Regions from separate parts of the Sphaerimonospora mesophila genome, predicted to be linked through region 3. Evidence: riboswitches for the same ligand, from Rfam matches in the RefSeq annotation. Region 3 holds a riboswitch; each other region holds the start of a gene.
What was found. Region 3 has a riboswitch for cobalamin ahead of metE (5-methyltetrahydropteroyltriglutamate--homocysteine S-methyltransferase). Riboswitches for the same ligand answer to the same signal wherever they lie in the genome.
Positions count from the first base shown of each region.

Region 1: another riboswitch for cobalamin. It lies ahead of AP234_RS39650 ((2Fe-2S)-binding protein); the one in region 3 lies ahead of metE (5-methyltetrahydropteroyltriglutamate--homocysteine S-methyltransferase).
Region 2: another riboswitch for cobalamin. It lies ahead of cobN (cobaltochelatase subunit CobN); the one in region 3 lies ahead of metE (5-methyltetrahydropteroyltriglutamate--homocysteine S-methyltransferase).

Region 1 is NZ_BCBX01000042.1:150,352-153,588, forward strand. Features, by position in the region: gene AP234_RS37380 (cellulase family glycosylhydrolase) at 1-1,255, opposite strand, end outside; gene AP234_RS39645 (DUF7676 family protein) at 1,404-1,802, opposite strand; partial or broken gene AP234_RS39650 ((2Fe-2S)-binding protein) at 1,799-1,924, opposite strand; cobalamin riboswitch at 1,898-2,072, opposite strand; gene AP234_RS24260 (CbtB domain-containing protein) at 2,280-2,468, shown strand; gene AP234_RS24265 (CbtA family protein) at 2,477-3,237, shown strand, end outside; gene AP234_RS24270 (histidine phosphatase family protein) at 3,219-3,237, shown strand, end outside.
Region 2 is NZ_BCBX01000042.1:160,211-163,447, forward strand. Features, by position in the region: gene cobN (cobaltochelatase subunit CobN) at 1-1,611, opposite strand, end outside; cobalamin riboswitch at 1,643-1,834, opposite strand; gene cobG (precorrin-3B synthase) at 1,862-3,232, shown strand; gene AP234_RS24300 (precorrin-8X methylmutase) at 3,229-3,237, shown strand, end outside.
Region 3 is NZ_BCBX01000035.1:132,202-135,438, forward strand. Features, by position in the region: gene metE (5-methyltetrahydropteroyltriglutamate--homocysteine S-methyltransferase) at 1-1,388, opposite strand, end outside; cobalamin riboswitch at 1,522-1,774, opposite strand; cobalamin riboswitch at 1,975-2,181, shown strand; gene AP234_RS14665 (ribonucleoside-diphosphate reductase subunit alpha) at 2,311-3,237, shown strand, end outside.

The DNA.
Region 1 (3,237 bases), on a different contig from region 3:
AGACCCTGCCGTCGAGACCGCCGTCGGCGTTGCTCGCGCCCCACTCGGTGACGAACAGCGGCAGGCCCGCCCTGATCGCCGTGTCGCCCTTGGCCCGCAGGTAGGCGCCGTGCGTGCACGAGTAGAAGTGCAGCGTGTACATCAGGTTGGTGCCGGAGACGGGACTGGTCGCCGCGGTGTCGACGTCCTGCGACCAGGTCGGGGTGCCCAGCACGATGATGTTGTCCGGATCGACCGCGCGGATCGCGGACACGACCGCCTCGTGGTACGGCTTCAGCACGCCGGTCCAGCTGAGCTGCAGCGGCTCGTTCCAGTCCTCCCAGATGACGTTGGGCAGGTGACCGTAGCGCCTGGCCAGGTCGGCGAAGAACGCCACGGCCTGCGCCTGCTCCTTGTGGGCCTCATGCGCGTGGAAGTCCACGATCACGTACACCCCGGCGGCGACGGCGTTGTTGATGATCGTCTCGACCTGTGCGCGCGCCTTGTTCGGGTCGCTCAGATAGGCGCCGGCCGGCTCCACGCCCATCGCGGCCCTGATCACCTGAAGGTTCCAGTTGTCCCGCATCCACTTCAGCGCGGACAGGTTCTCGGCGTAGGGGGCGGTCTCCCAGTTGAGCCACATGCTGCTCACGCCGCGCAGCTGGACCCTCGCGTTGTTCTTGTCGCACATCGTGGTGCCGCAGACGTGCAGTTGGCCGTGCCGTTCGACGGGGGTGCCGCCCGGCGCGCTCGGCGAAGGCGAGGGCGTGGGGGTGGGGGTGGGCGTCGGAGTCGGGGTGGGGGTCGGGGTGGGAGTGGGCGTCGGGGTGGGGCTCGGGGAGGTGACGCCGCCGGTGCAGGTCACGCCGTTCAGGGCGAAGCTCGCCGGCACCGGGTTGGAGCCGTTCCAGCTTCCGTTGAACCCGAAGCTCGTGCTGCCTCCGCTGGGGATGCCGCCGTTGTAGGAGGCGTCGGTCACCGTGACCTGGGAGCCGGACTGGGTGTAGGTGCCGTTCCACAGCTGGGTGATGGTCTGTCCCGAGGAGAACGACCAGGTCAGCTTCCAGCCGCTGATCGGGTCGCCGAGGTTCTTGACGATCACATTCGCGCCGAAGCCGCCTGGCCACTGGTTGGTGACCGTGTAGTCGACCTGGCATCCGGCCGCGGCCGCCGACGCGACGGGCGTACCGGCCACACCGACGCCGGCCGTCAACACCGCTGCGAGGGCGGCGGCCGACAGCCTCAACCGCCGGTGGAAAGAGCTGACTTGTCGCACGGATGTTTTCCCATTCTGCGAGAGTGTCGTTCTCGAGGGCGACGAAAACACGCCCTCGTGGACCACCGGTTGAGTACTCGGCGTCGGCGCGACATGGCGTGTCGACGCTGACGATTCGGGGACGCCGATGTCCACGGACGGTGATCTGCTACCGCCGCGAGCCAATCCCGGCAGGGAGGGGTGAGTCAACGAGGTGCGGTTTCCGCTGTTCGCACCTCGCGCCGCGGCATCCCCGTCGAACAGGCGCTTCGGAAAGCGGGCGAAAGGCCGGCCGGCAGAACGGCGGTGAACGTTTCACTCCTCCTGTCCACCGGCCGGGCCACGCGACAGCCGAGGGCAGGCCCATCCGCCGGCTGCGGGCCGGAGTGCTTCTGAGGGACCTGATCGCCGGGTCCTCAGAAGCATGGATGATCACACCGAACCAGATGTGCTCCCAATGCCTCTCGAAGATGTCCTTCACCGGGGACAGCAGGGTCTGCGCGTCGGTGGGCAGCTCCCACACGTGCCGGGTGCCGGTGCCCTGTTCCTCGACGAGGGTGTGGCTCATGAGGCTCCTTGAGATTCTCGTACGGCACGCGCCCACTGCTCGTGGCGCGCTTGAGGGGTGATCAGGGCGCGGTCGCCGCACTTCCCGGCTCCGGGCAGGCGGTAGTGCAGGCAGCAGGTGCGTGGTCGAGGCGGAGTGGAGCGGCTCTTCCCACCCTTCCGGGCAGTGGTCTGCGTCGAGCTTCGCTCGCCGATCGCAGTGGCGGGACCGCGCCGGATTCACACCGGCTTCCTCGTTCCGCTGTCGCTTACGTCCCGCATCATCTCGTATGCGTACTTTCCCCAGGAGGTACCGGGCTCATTGACGCGAACGGGAGGACGGGATACGTTTCGATGGATTTCACGATCGTCCGAGGGAAATCCGGTGAGATGCCGGTGCGGACGCGCCACTGTATCCGGGACGCAGATCCCGGGAGCCAGGTCGCTTGGCGGTCGTGACCTCACGATATGGGACGCGTCACCCTGAGGAGGCTCTTAGATGAGCGGGCTGTCCACCCCCTCGATCATTCCCCTACCCCGGCTCCGCCCCTGGCTTCTGGCCGTACCCGTGCTGCTGCTCGTGGCCTACCTGGTCCTGATGGACAACGGCGCGGTCTCCCAGACGGGCGCCTTCCTGCACGAACTGATGCACGACGGGCGGCACCTGCTCGGCGTGCCGTGCCACTAGGGGACGGCGTGGTACGCACCCTGCTGGTCAGGGGCCTGCTTCTGGGGCTCCTGGCCGGATTGATCGCGGGCGGTTTCGCCTTCGCCTTCGGGGAACCCCGCGTGGACGCGGCGATCGCCCTCGAAGAGGCGGCGGCCGCACAGGCCGAGGCGTCCGAGCCCGTCGCCGAGGCCGGGCACAGCCACGGCGAGGAGGCCGAGGTCAGCAGGCCCGCGCAGAAGGCCGGGCTCTTCCTGGCCACCGGGCTCTACGGACTGGCCGTGGGCGGCGTCTTCGCGCTCGTCTTCGCCGGTCTGCGCGGCCGGGTCGGGCCACGGTCCGACGGACGGCTGGCGCTGGCCGCGGCCGGGACGGCGTTCACCGCGATGATCCTCGTTCCTTTCGTGAAATATCCGGCCAACCCGCCCGCTGTGGGCGATCCCGCTACGATCAACAGCCGCACCCTGCTCTACGTGGTGATGATCGTCATCGGGCTCGCGGCGACGGCGGCCGCGGTGACGACGGCCCGCCGTGTCCTCTCCGATCCGTGGCTCCGCTGGATCGCGACGGCGGCCGCCTTCCTCGTCCCGGTGGTCGCCGCGTGGTGGCTGCTGCCCACGGTCAGCGAGGTGCCCGACGGCTTCCCCGCCACGCTGCTGTGGGAGTTCAGGCTCACCTCGCTCGGCACGCAGCTCGTCTTCTGGACGGCCTTCGGCGTGCTGTTCGGCTGGATCAGTGACCGGGCGGCGCGGCGTACGGCGGCTCCCGCGAGTGCCGTGGCATCGGGCTG
Region 2 (3,237 bases), on a different contig from region 3:
GCCCGGCAGCCATTCCAGGTTGCCGTGCTTGCCCACGTGCACGATCGCGTGCGCGCCGAACCCGGTGCCCTCCCCACCCCCCTCTCCGAGGGGCCCTCCCCCCGTTGCCAGCCAGCGGTAGGCGGCCAGGTAGTGGTGGCTGGGCGGCAGATCGGGGTCGTGGTAGACGGCGATCGGGTTCTCGCCGAAGCCACGCGGCGGCTGCACCATCACCACCACGTTCCCGGCCCGGAGCGCGGCCAGCACGATGTCGCCGTCGTGCACGAACAGCTCGCCGGGGGGCGGCCCCCAGTGCCGCTCCATGTCCGCGCGCAGGTCCTCGGGCAGGGTGCGGTACCACCGCTCGTAGGAGGCGGCGGAGATCCGTACCGGATTGCCCGCCAGCTGCTCCTCGGTCAGCCAGTCGGGGTCCTGGCCGCCGGCCGCGATCAGGGCGTGGATGAGCGCGTCGCCGTCCTGTTCGGCCACGCCGGGAAACCCCTCGCCCAGGTCGTAGCCCGCCTCGGCGAGCCGGGCCAGCAGCCGTACGGCGCTCGCGGGCGTGTCCAGCCCGACGGCGTTGCCGATCCGGGAGTGCTTGGTCGGGTACGCCGACAGCATCACGACCAACCGCCGCTCGGCCGGCGGGGTGTGCCGCAGCAGGCCGTGCCGTACGGCGATGCCCGCCACCCGGGCGGCCCGCTCGGCGTCGGCGGCGTAGACGGTCAGCCCGTCCTCGTCGATCTCCTTGAACGAGAACGGCACGGTGATGATCCGGCCGTCGAACTCGGGGATCGCCACCTGCGAGGCCGCGTCCAACGGCGACAGCCCGTCGTCGTTCTCCTCCCACGCCTGCCTGCTCGTGGTCAGGCAGAGCCCTTGCAGGATCGGCACGTCCAACTCGGCCAGCGCGCCCACGTCCCACGCCTCGTCGTCGCCGCCGGCCCCGGCGGTGGCCGGCCGGGAGCCGCCCGCCGCCAGCACGGTCACCACCAGCGCGTCGGCGGCGCGCAGCGTGTCGAGCAGCTCGGGCTCCGCGGTGCGCAACGACGAGCAGAAGACCGGCAGCGCCTGCCCGCCCGCGTCCTCGATGGCGGTGCAGAGCGTCTCCACGAAGGCGGTGTTGCCCGCCATGTGATGCGCGCGGTAGTAGAGCACGCCCACCACCGGCCCGCTCCGCGAACCGGCCGGGCGCTCCAGCCGCCCCCACGAGGGGGCCGGCGCGGGCGGTGCGAACCCCTCGCCGGTCAGCAGGACCGTGTCGGACAGGAACGCGTGCAGTTCCGCCAGGTTGGCCGGCCCGCCCTGTGCCAGGTAGGCGTGCGCCTCGGCGCAGACCCCGGCGCTGACCGTGGAGAGCTCCATCAGCTCGGCGTCCGGCGCCTGTTCGCCGCCCAGCACCACAACGGGGCGGGGGCCGGCCAGCAGCGCGTCGAGCCCCTTCTCCCAGGCCCGCCGTCCGCCCAGCAGGCGCACCACCACCAGGTCGGCGTCCGTCACGAGATCGGGCAGGTCGTCCACCCCGAGCCGGGCGGGGTTGCCCAGGCGATAGGCCGCGCCACTGGCACGGGCGCTCAGCAGGTCGGTGTCGGAAGTCGAGAGCAGCAGGACGGTACGGCTGTCGCCTGGCACGACGCAATCCTCCCTCGGGGTCCTCGCCCCGGTCGCGGGTGTCACGACGGCAGGAGTCTCCTGGCTCCCGGATCGACGCTCCCCCCGGCCTTCCCACCCGTCGCCGGGCAGTGGCCTGCGGTGGGGTTCGCTCCCCGGTCACAGTGGCGGGACCGCGCCGGTTTCACACCGGCTTCCTCCCATTGCCATCGCCTACCGAGGAGCCTACGACACAAAAGCCTCCGAAATAACTGGCGCTACCATCCTCACCGTGTCGATAAGCGACTTTTCCGGACGTGAGCGCTCGGACGCCTGTCCGGGAGCGCTCCAGGTGCACGAGGCGGCCGACGGCCCGCTGGCCCGGATCCGCCTGCCGGGCGGGGTGATCTCCCCCGCGCAGCTGCGCGAGCTGGCCGCCTGCGCCACGGAGCTGGGCTCGGGGGTGATCGAGCTGACCTCCCGGGCGAACGTCCAGGTCCGCGGCCTGCGCGCGCCCGCCGCCTTCGCCGGGCGGATGGCCGCCGCCGGCCTGCTGCCGTCGGCCACGCACGAGCGGGTGCGCAACATCGTCGCCTCGCCGCTCGGCGGGCGCGGCCACGCCGGCCTGCTCGCCACCCGGCCGCTGGTCGAGGCGCTGGATCGGGAACTGTGCGCTCGCCCTCGGCTGGCCGAGCTTCCCGGACGGTTCCTGTTCGCGTTCGACGACGGCACCGGAGACGTCGCCGGGCTCGGCGCCGACGTCACGCTCGCGGCCGAGCACCGGACCGGGGCGCGGTTGCTGCTGGCGGGTTCCGACAGCGGGCTGACCACGCGTCCCGAATCCGCGGCCTCGCTCATGATCTCCGCTGCGGAGGCGTTCCTCGACGAGCGGGCCGCGCAGGCCGAGGCGCGCGGCGCCACGCGGGCGGACTGCGACATGTCGGCCGACGGCGGTACGCCGGCGAGCACCGGTGCGTGGCGGATCCGCGAACTGGAGAACGGGCCGGCGCGCGTCGCCGCCCGCCTGGTCGACGCCGTGGCCGGGCTCGGGGCCCCCGCCACCTCGGATTCCGAGGTGAGCCCGGGATTCGAGGTGAGCCCGGGATTCGAGGTGAGCCCGGGATTCGAGGTGAGCCCGGGATTCGAGGTGAGCCCGGGATTCGAGGTGAGCCCGGGATTCGAGGTGAGCCCGGATTTCGAGGTGCGGCGGCCGCGGGGACTCCGCCGCGCCGGACGCCACGCGCAGCGCGACGGCCGGGTGGCCCTCGAAGCCCTGGTGCCGCTCGGCAGGCTGTCGGCCGCCCAGGCCCGGGCGCTCGCCGACGTCGGCGACGACGTACGGCTGACCCCCTGGCGTACCGTCGTGGTGCCGGATCTGTCCCCGGCCGAAGCGGACCGCGCGGCCGAAGCGCTCGACGCCGCCGGGCTCGTCACCGATCCGGACTCGCCGTGGGCGGGCGTCACCGCATGCACCGGACGTCCCGGCTGCGCCAAGTCGCTGGCGGACGTCCAGGCCGACGCACGACGCTGGGTGGCCGGCCTGGACCGGGCCACGGACACACCCGTTCACTGGGCCGGATGCGCGCGACGCTGCGGGCTGCCGCGCGGCCGGGTCGTCCAGATGATCGCCACAGCCGACGGCTACCGGGAGGGGCGGCAGTGACCGAC
Region 3 (3,237 bases):
AGCAGGTCGGCCCTGGCCGCCCGCAGCTCGTCGGTCTGCGGGAAGGATCCGATCGTGGTCGTCGGGAGCACGGGCAGGTCCAGGCGGGCGCGCTGGGCGGCGACCCGCTCGGCGTACGGCTGAGCCCGCCTGGTCTCCCGTACGGTCACCGCGGCCGCGCGTGCCCGTACGACCTGGTCGCAGGTGATCGCGGAGGTCTTCCTGGCCGCCAGGGCGGCCCGGTTGTCGGCGAGGGCGTCGGCGATGACGTGGGTGCCGCGGGCCAGGCCCCGGGCGAGGGTGGCGACCTCGGCGGCCTTCTGCCGGGCGAAGGCGAGCCAGGCGGCGATCTCGGGCTCGATCTCGCCCTCGGCCGCGACGTCGAGCGGGACGTGCAGGAGCGAGCAGGAGGCGGCGACGTCCACCCGTCCGGCCAGGCCGAGCAGGGTGGCGAGGGTGGACAGCGACCTTTCCAGGTCGTTGATCCAGACGTTGCGGCCGTCGACGACCCCCGCGACCAGGCGTCTGCCGGGCAGACCGCCGACCCGCGCCAGCCCGTCGAGGTTGGCCGCGGCCGGGCCGGTGAAGTCGAGCGCGAGGCCGTCGACGGGGGCGGCGGCCAGCACGGGAAGGGCCGCGCCGAGCCGGTCGAAGTAGCTCGCCACGAGGAGCTTCGGCCGGTGGGTCAGCGCGCCGAGCTCCCGGTAGGCGCGGGCGACCGCGTCGAGGACGGCCTGGGGCTGGTCCTGGACCAGGGCGGGCTCGTCGAGCTGCACCCACTCGGCCCCGGCGGCCCGCAGCCGCGCGAGCACGTCGGCGTAGACCGGCAGCAGCCGGTCGAGCAGCGTGACGGGATCGAAGCCCGGCTCGACGCCGGGGGCCGGCTTGGCGAGCAGGAGGTAGGTGACCGGGCCCACCAGGACCGGCCGCGCGTCGTACCCGAGGGTGAGCGCCTCCCGGAACTCCCCGACGGGCTTGGCGGGATCGGCGGCGAAGACGGTGTCCGGCCCGAGCTCGGGCACCAGATAGTGATAGTTGGTGTCGAACCACTTGGTCATCTCCAGCGGAGTGACCTCCCCGGTGCCGCGGGCCATGGCGAAGTAGCCGTCGAGCGGGTCTGCCTCGAACGCGGCACGGTGCCGTTCGGGAATCGCGCCCACCATGACCGTGGTGTCCAGCACATGGTCGTACAGCGAGAAGTCACCGCAGGGCACCTCGCCGATGCCGGCGTCGGCGAGATCGCGCCAGGCCGTACGACGCAGGTCGGCGGCGGTCGCGCGCAGCTCGTCGGCGCCGACACGCCCCGCCCAGTAGCCCTCGATCGCCTTCTTGAGTTCGCGGTCCCGCCCCTGGCGCGGGTAGCCGTACACGGTCGCCAGCGGAGTGGGGGCGGCGGAACTGTGAGCCATGAAACTCTCCTTCGCGAGTCACGGACGACGCCGACCGGCCCCGAAGACGTGAAGGAACGCCCACCGGCGAACGCGCGCATACCGCTCGCGAAGCCGCCGGCCCGCCCACGAGGCCATCGACATCACCGCGCGCGGTCGCACGCGGGCAGTGGCAGGTCTTCGGACTCGCGGGCACGCCACGGGCTCACCGAGCCCGGACATCTACTGGCCGTCGCTTCCCTGACCGTGCTGGCCCAGTGCGTTGACGGCGGTCGTTCCCACTCACCGCTGCGGGGCAGTCCCGGAATTGGCCTGCCCACTCCGAGGTGAGCGCGACCGCACCGGGTTCCCTCTTACGACGCTCCCGCCTGGCGGGCGGAGGCGAACCGACTGCGCCACCAGAGTAAACCCGAGGATCACCGCCGCTCACCCGGACCCGTCCGGTAGGGGCGGGCATGAGCCCCGTGGCCGGATGGTCCGTACCGGCGGTCCGCTCGCCGCGACAGATCACCGTGGCACGCCCGGGGGAGCGCCGTGGTGCGTTCGGGATCGACACCGTTTCATTAGGACGCAACATGTTGGGTGTGACATCGAGCCGCCACCCCATATATGGTGTCCCTGCGCTGGTCCGGCCGCTCAGCCAGAGTGGCCGGGGCAAGAGGGAACCCGGTGGAAGTCCGGGACTGCCCCGCAGCGGTGAGTGGGAACGACCGCCGTCATACGCACTGAGCCATCACGGTCTGGGAAGCGACGGTCAGTAGGAGCTACGAGCGCGCCCACGAGTCCGAAGACCTGCCGGCGCGCCGCGTACGACCATGCGTGCGCGGCTGCTCCGAGGTCGCGCGGGACGACCGACGGCTCCGGCGGCGACCGCTGTGCGTCTCCGCCGGGCGTCTCCTGCGCGCACCTCGGTCATGTGGACCGAGTTCGCGAGGAGAGGACCATGACGGTCACCGGGGACCCGCCGACTCAATCGGCAACGGTGGACGAGCCCGTGCCGCGGCAGACCCAGATGCGCGTACGCAAGCGCGACGGCCTGTCGGAACCCGTCGACGTGACCAGGATCGTGCGTGCGGTCGAGCGCTGGGCGGATGATCTCGCCGACGTCGACCCGCTGCGCGTGGCGACCAAGACCATCAGCGGTCTGTACGACGGGGCGACCACCGCGGAACTCGACCGGCTGTCGATCCAGACGGCGGCCGAGATGATCGGCGAGGAGCCGCAGTATTCGCGGCTGGCCGCGCGGCTGCTGGCCGCCTACATCGGCGAGGAGGTGGGTGGTCAGGGCATCGCGTCATTCAGCCAGGCCGTCCGTCTCGGCCACGCCGAGGGGCTGATCGGCGACGCGACCGCCGAGTTCGTGGCCGCACACGCCCGCGAGCTGGATGACGCGGTCGATCCACGCGGCGACCTGCGGTTCGAGTATTTCGGGCTGCGCACCGTTTACGACCGCTACCTGCTGCGGCACCCGTTCACCCGGCTGGCGGTGGAGACCCCGCAATATTGGCTGCTGCGGGTGGCGTGCGGCCTGGCGCGGACGCCCGGCGAGGCGATCGACCTCTACCGCCTGATGTCGTCGCTGGCCTATCTGCCCAGCTCGCCGACCCTGTTCAACTCCGGCACCCGGCACACCCAGATGTCGTCGTGCTATCTGGTCGACTCCCCGCGCGACGAGCTGGGCTCCATCTACGAGCGCTACGCCCAGGTGGCGCACCTGTCGAAGTTCGCGGGCGGCATCGGCATCTCCTGGTCACGCGTTCGGTCGCGCGGCGCGCTGATCCGCGGCACCAACGGCCACTCCAACGGCATCGTGCCGTGGCTGCGCACGCTCGACGCTTCGGTGGCCGCCGTCAACCAGGGCGGACGGCGC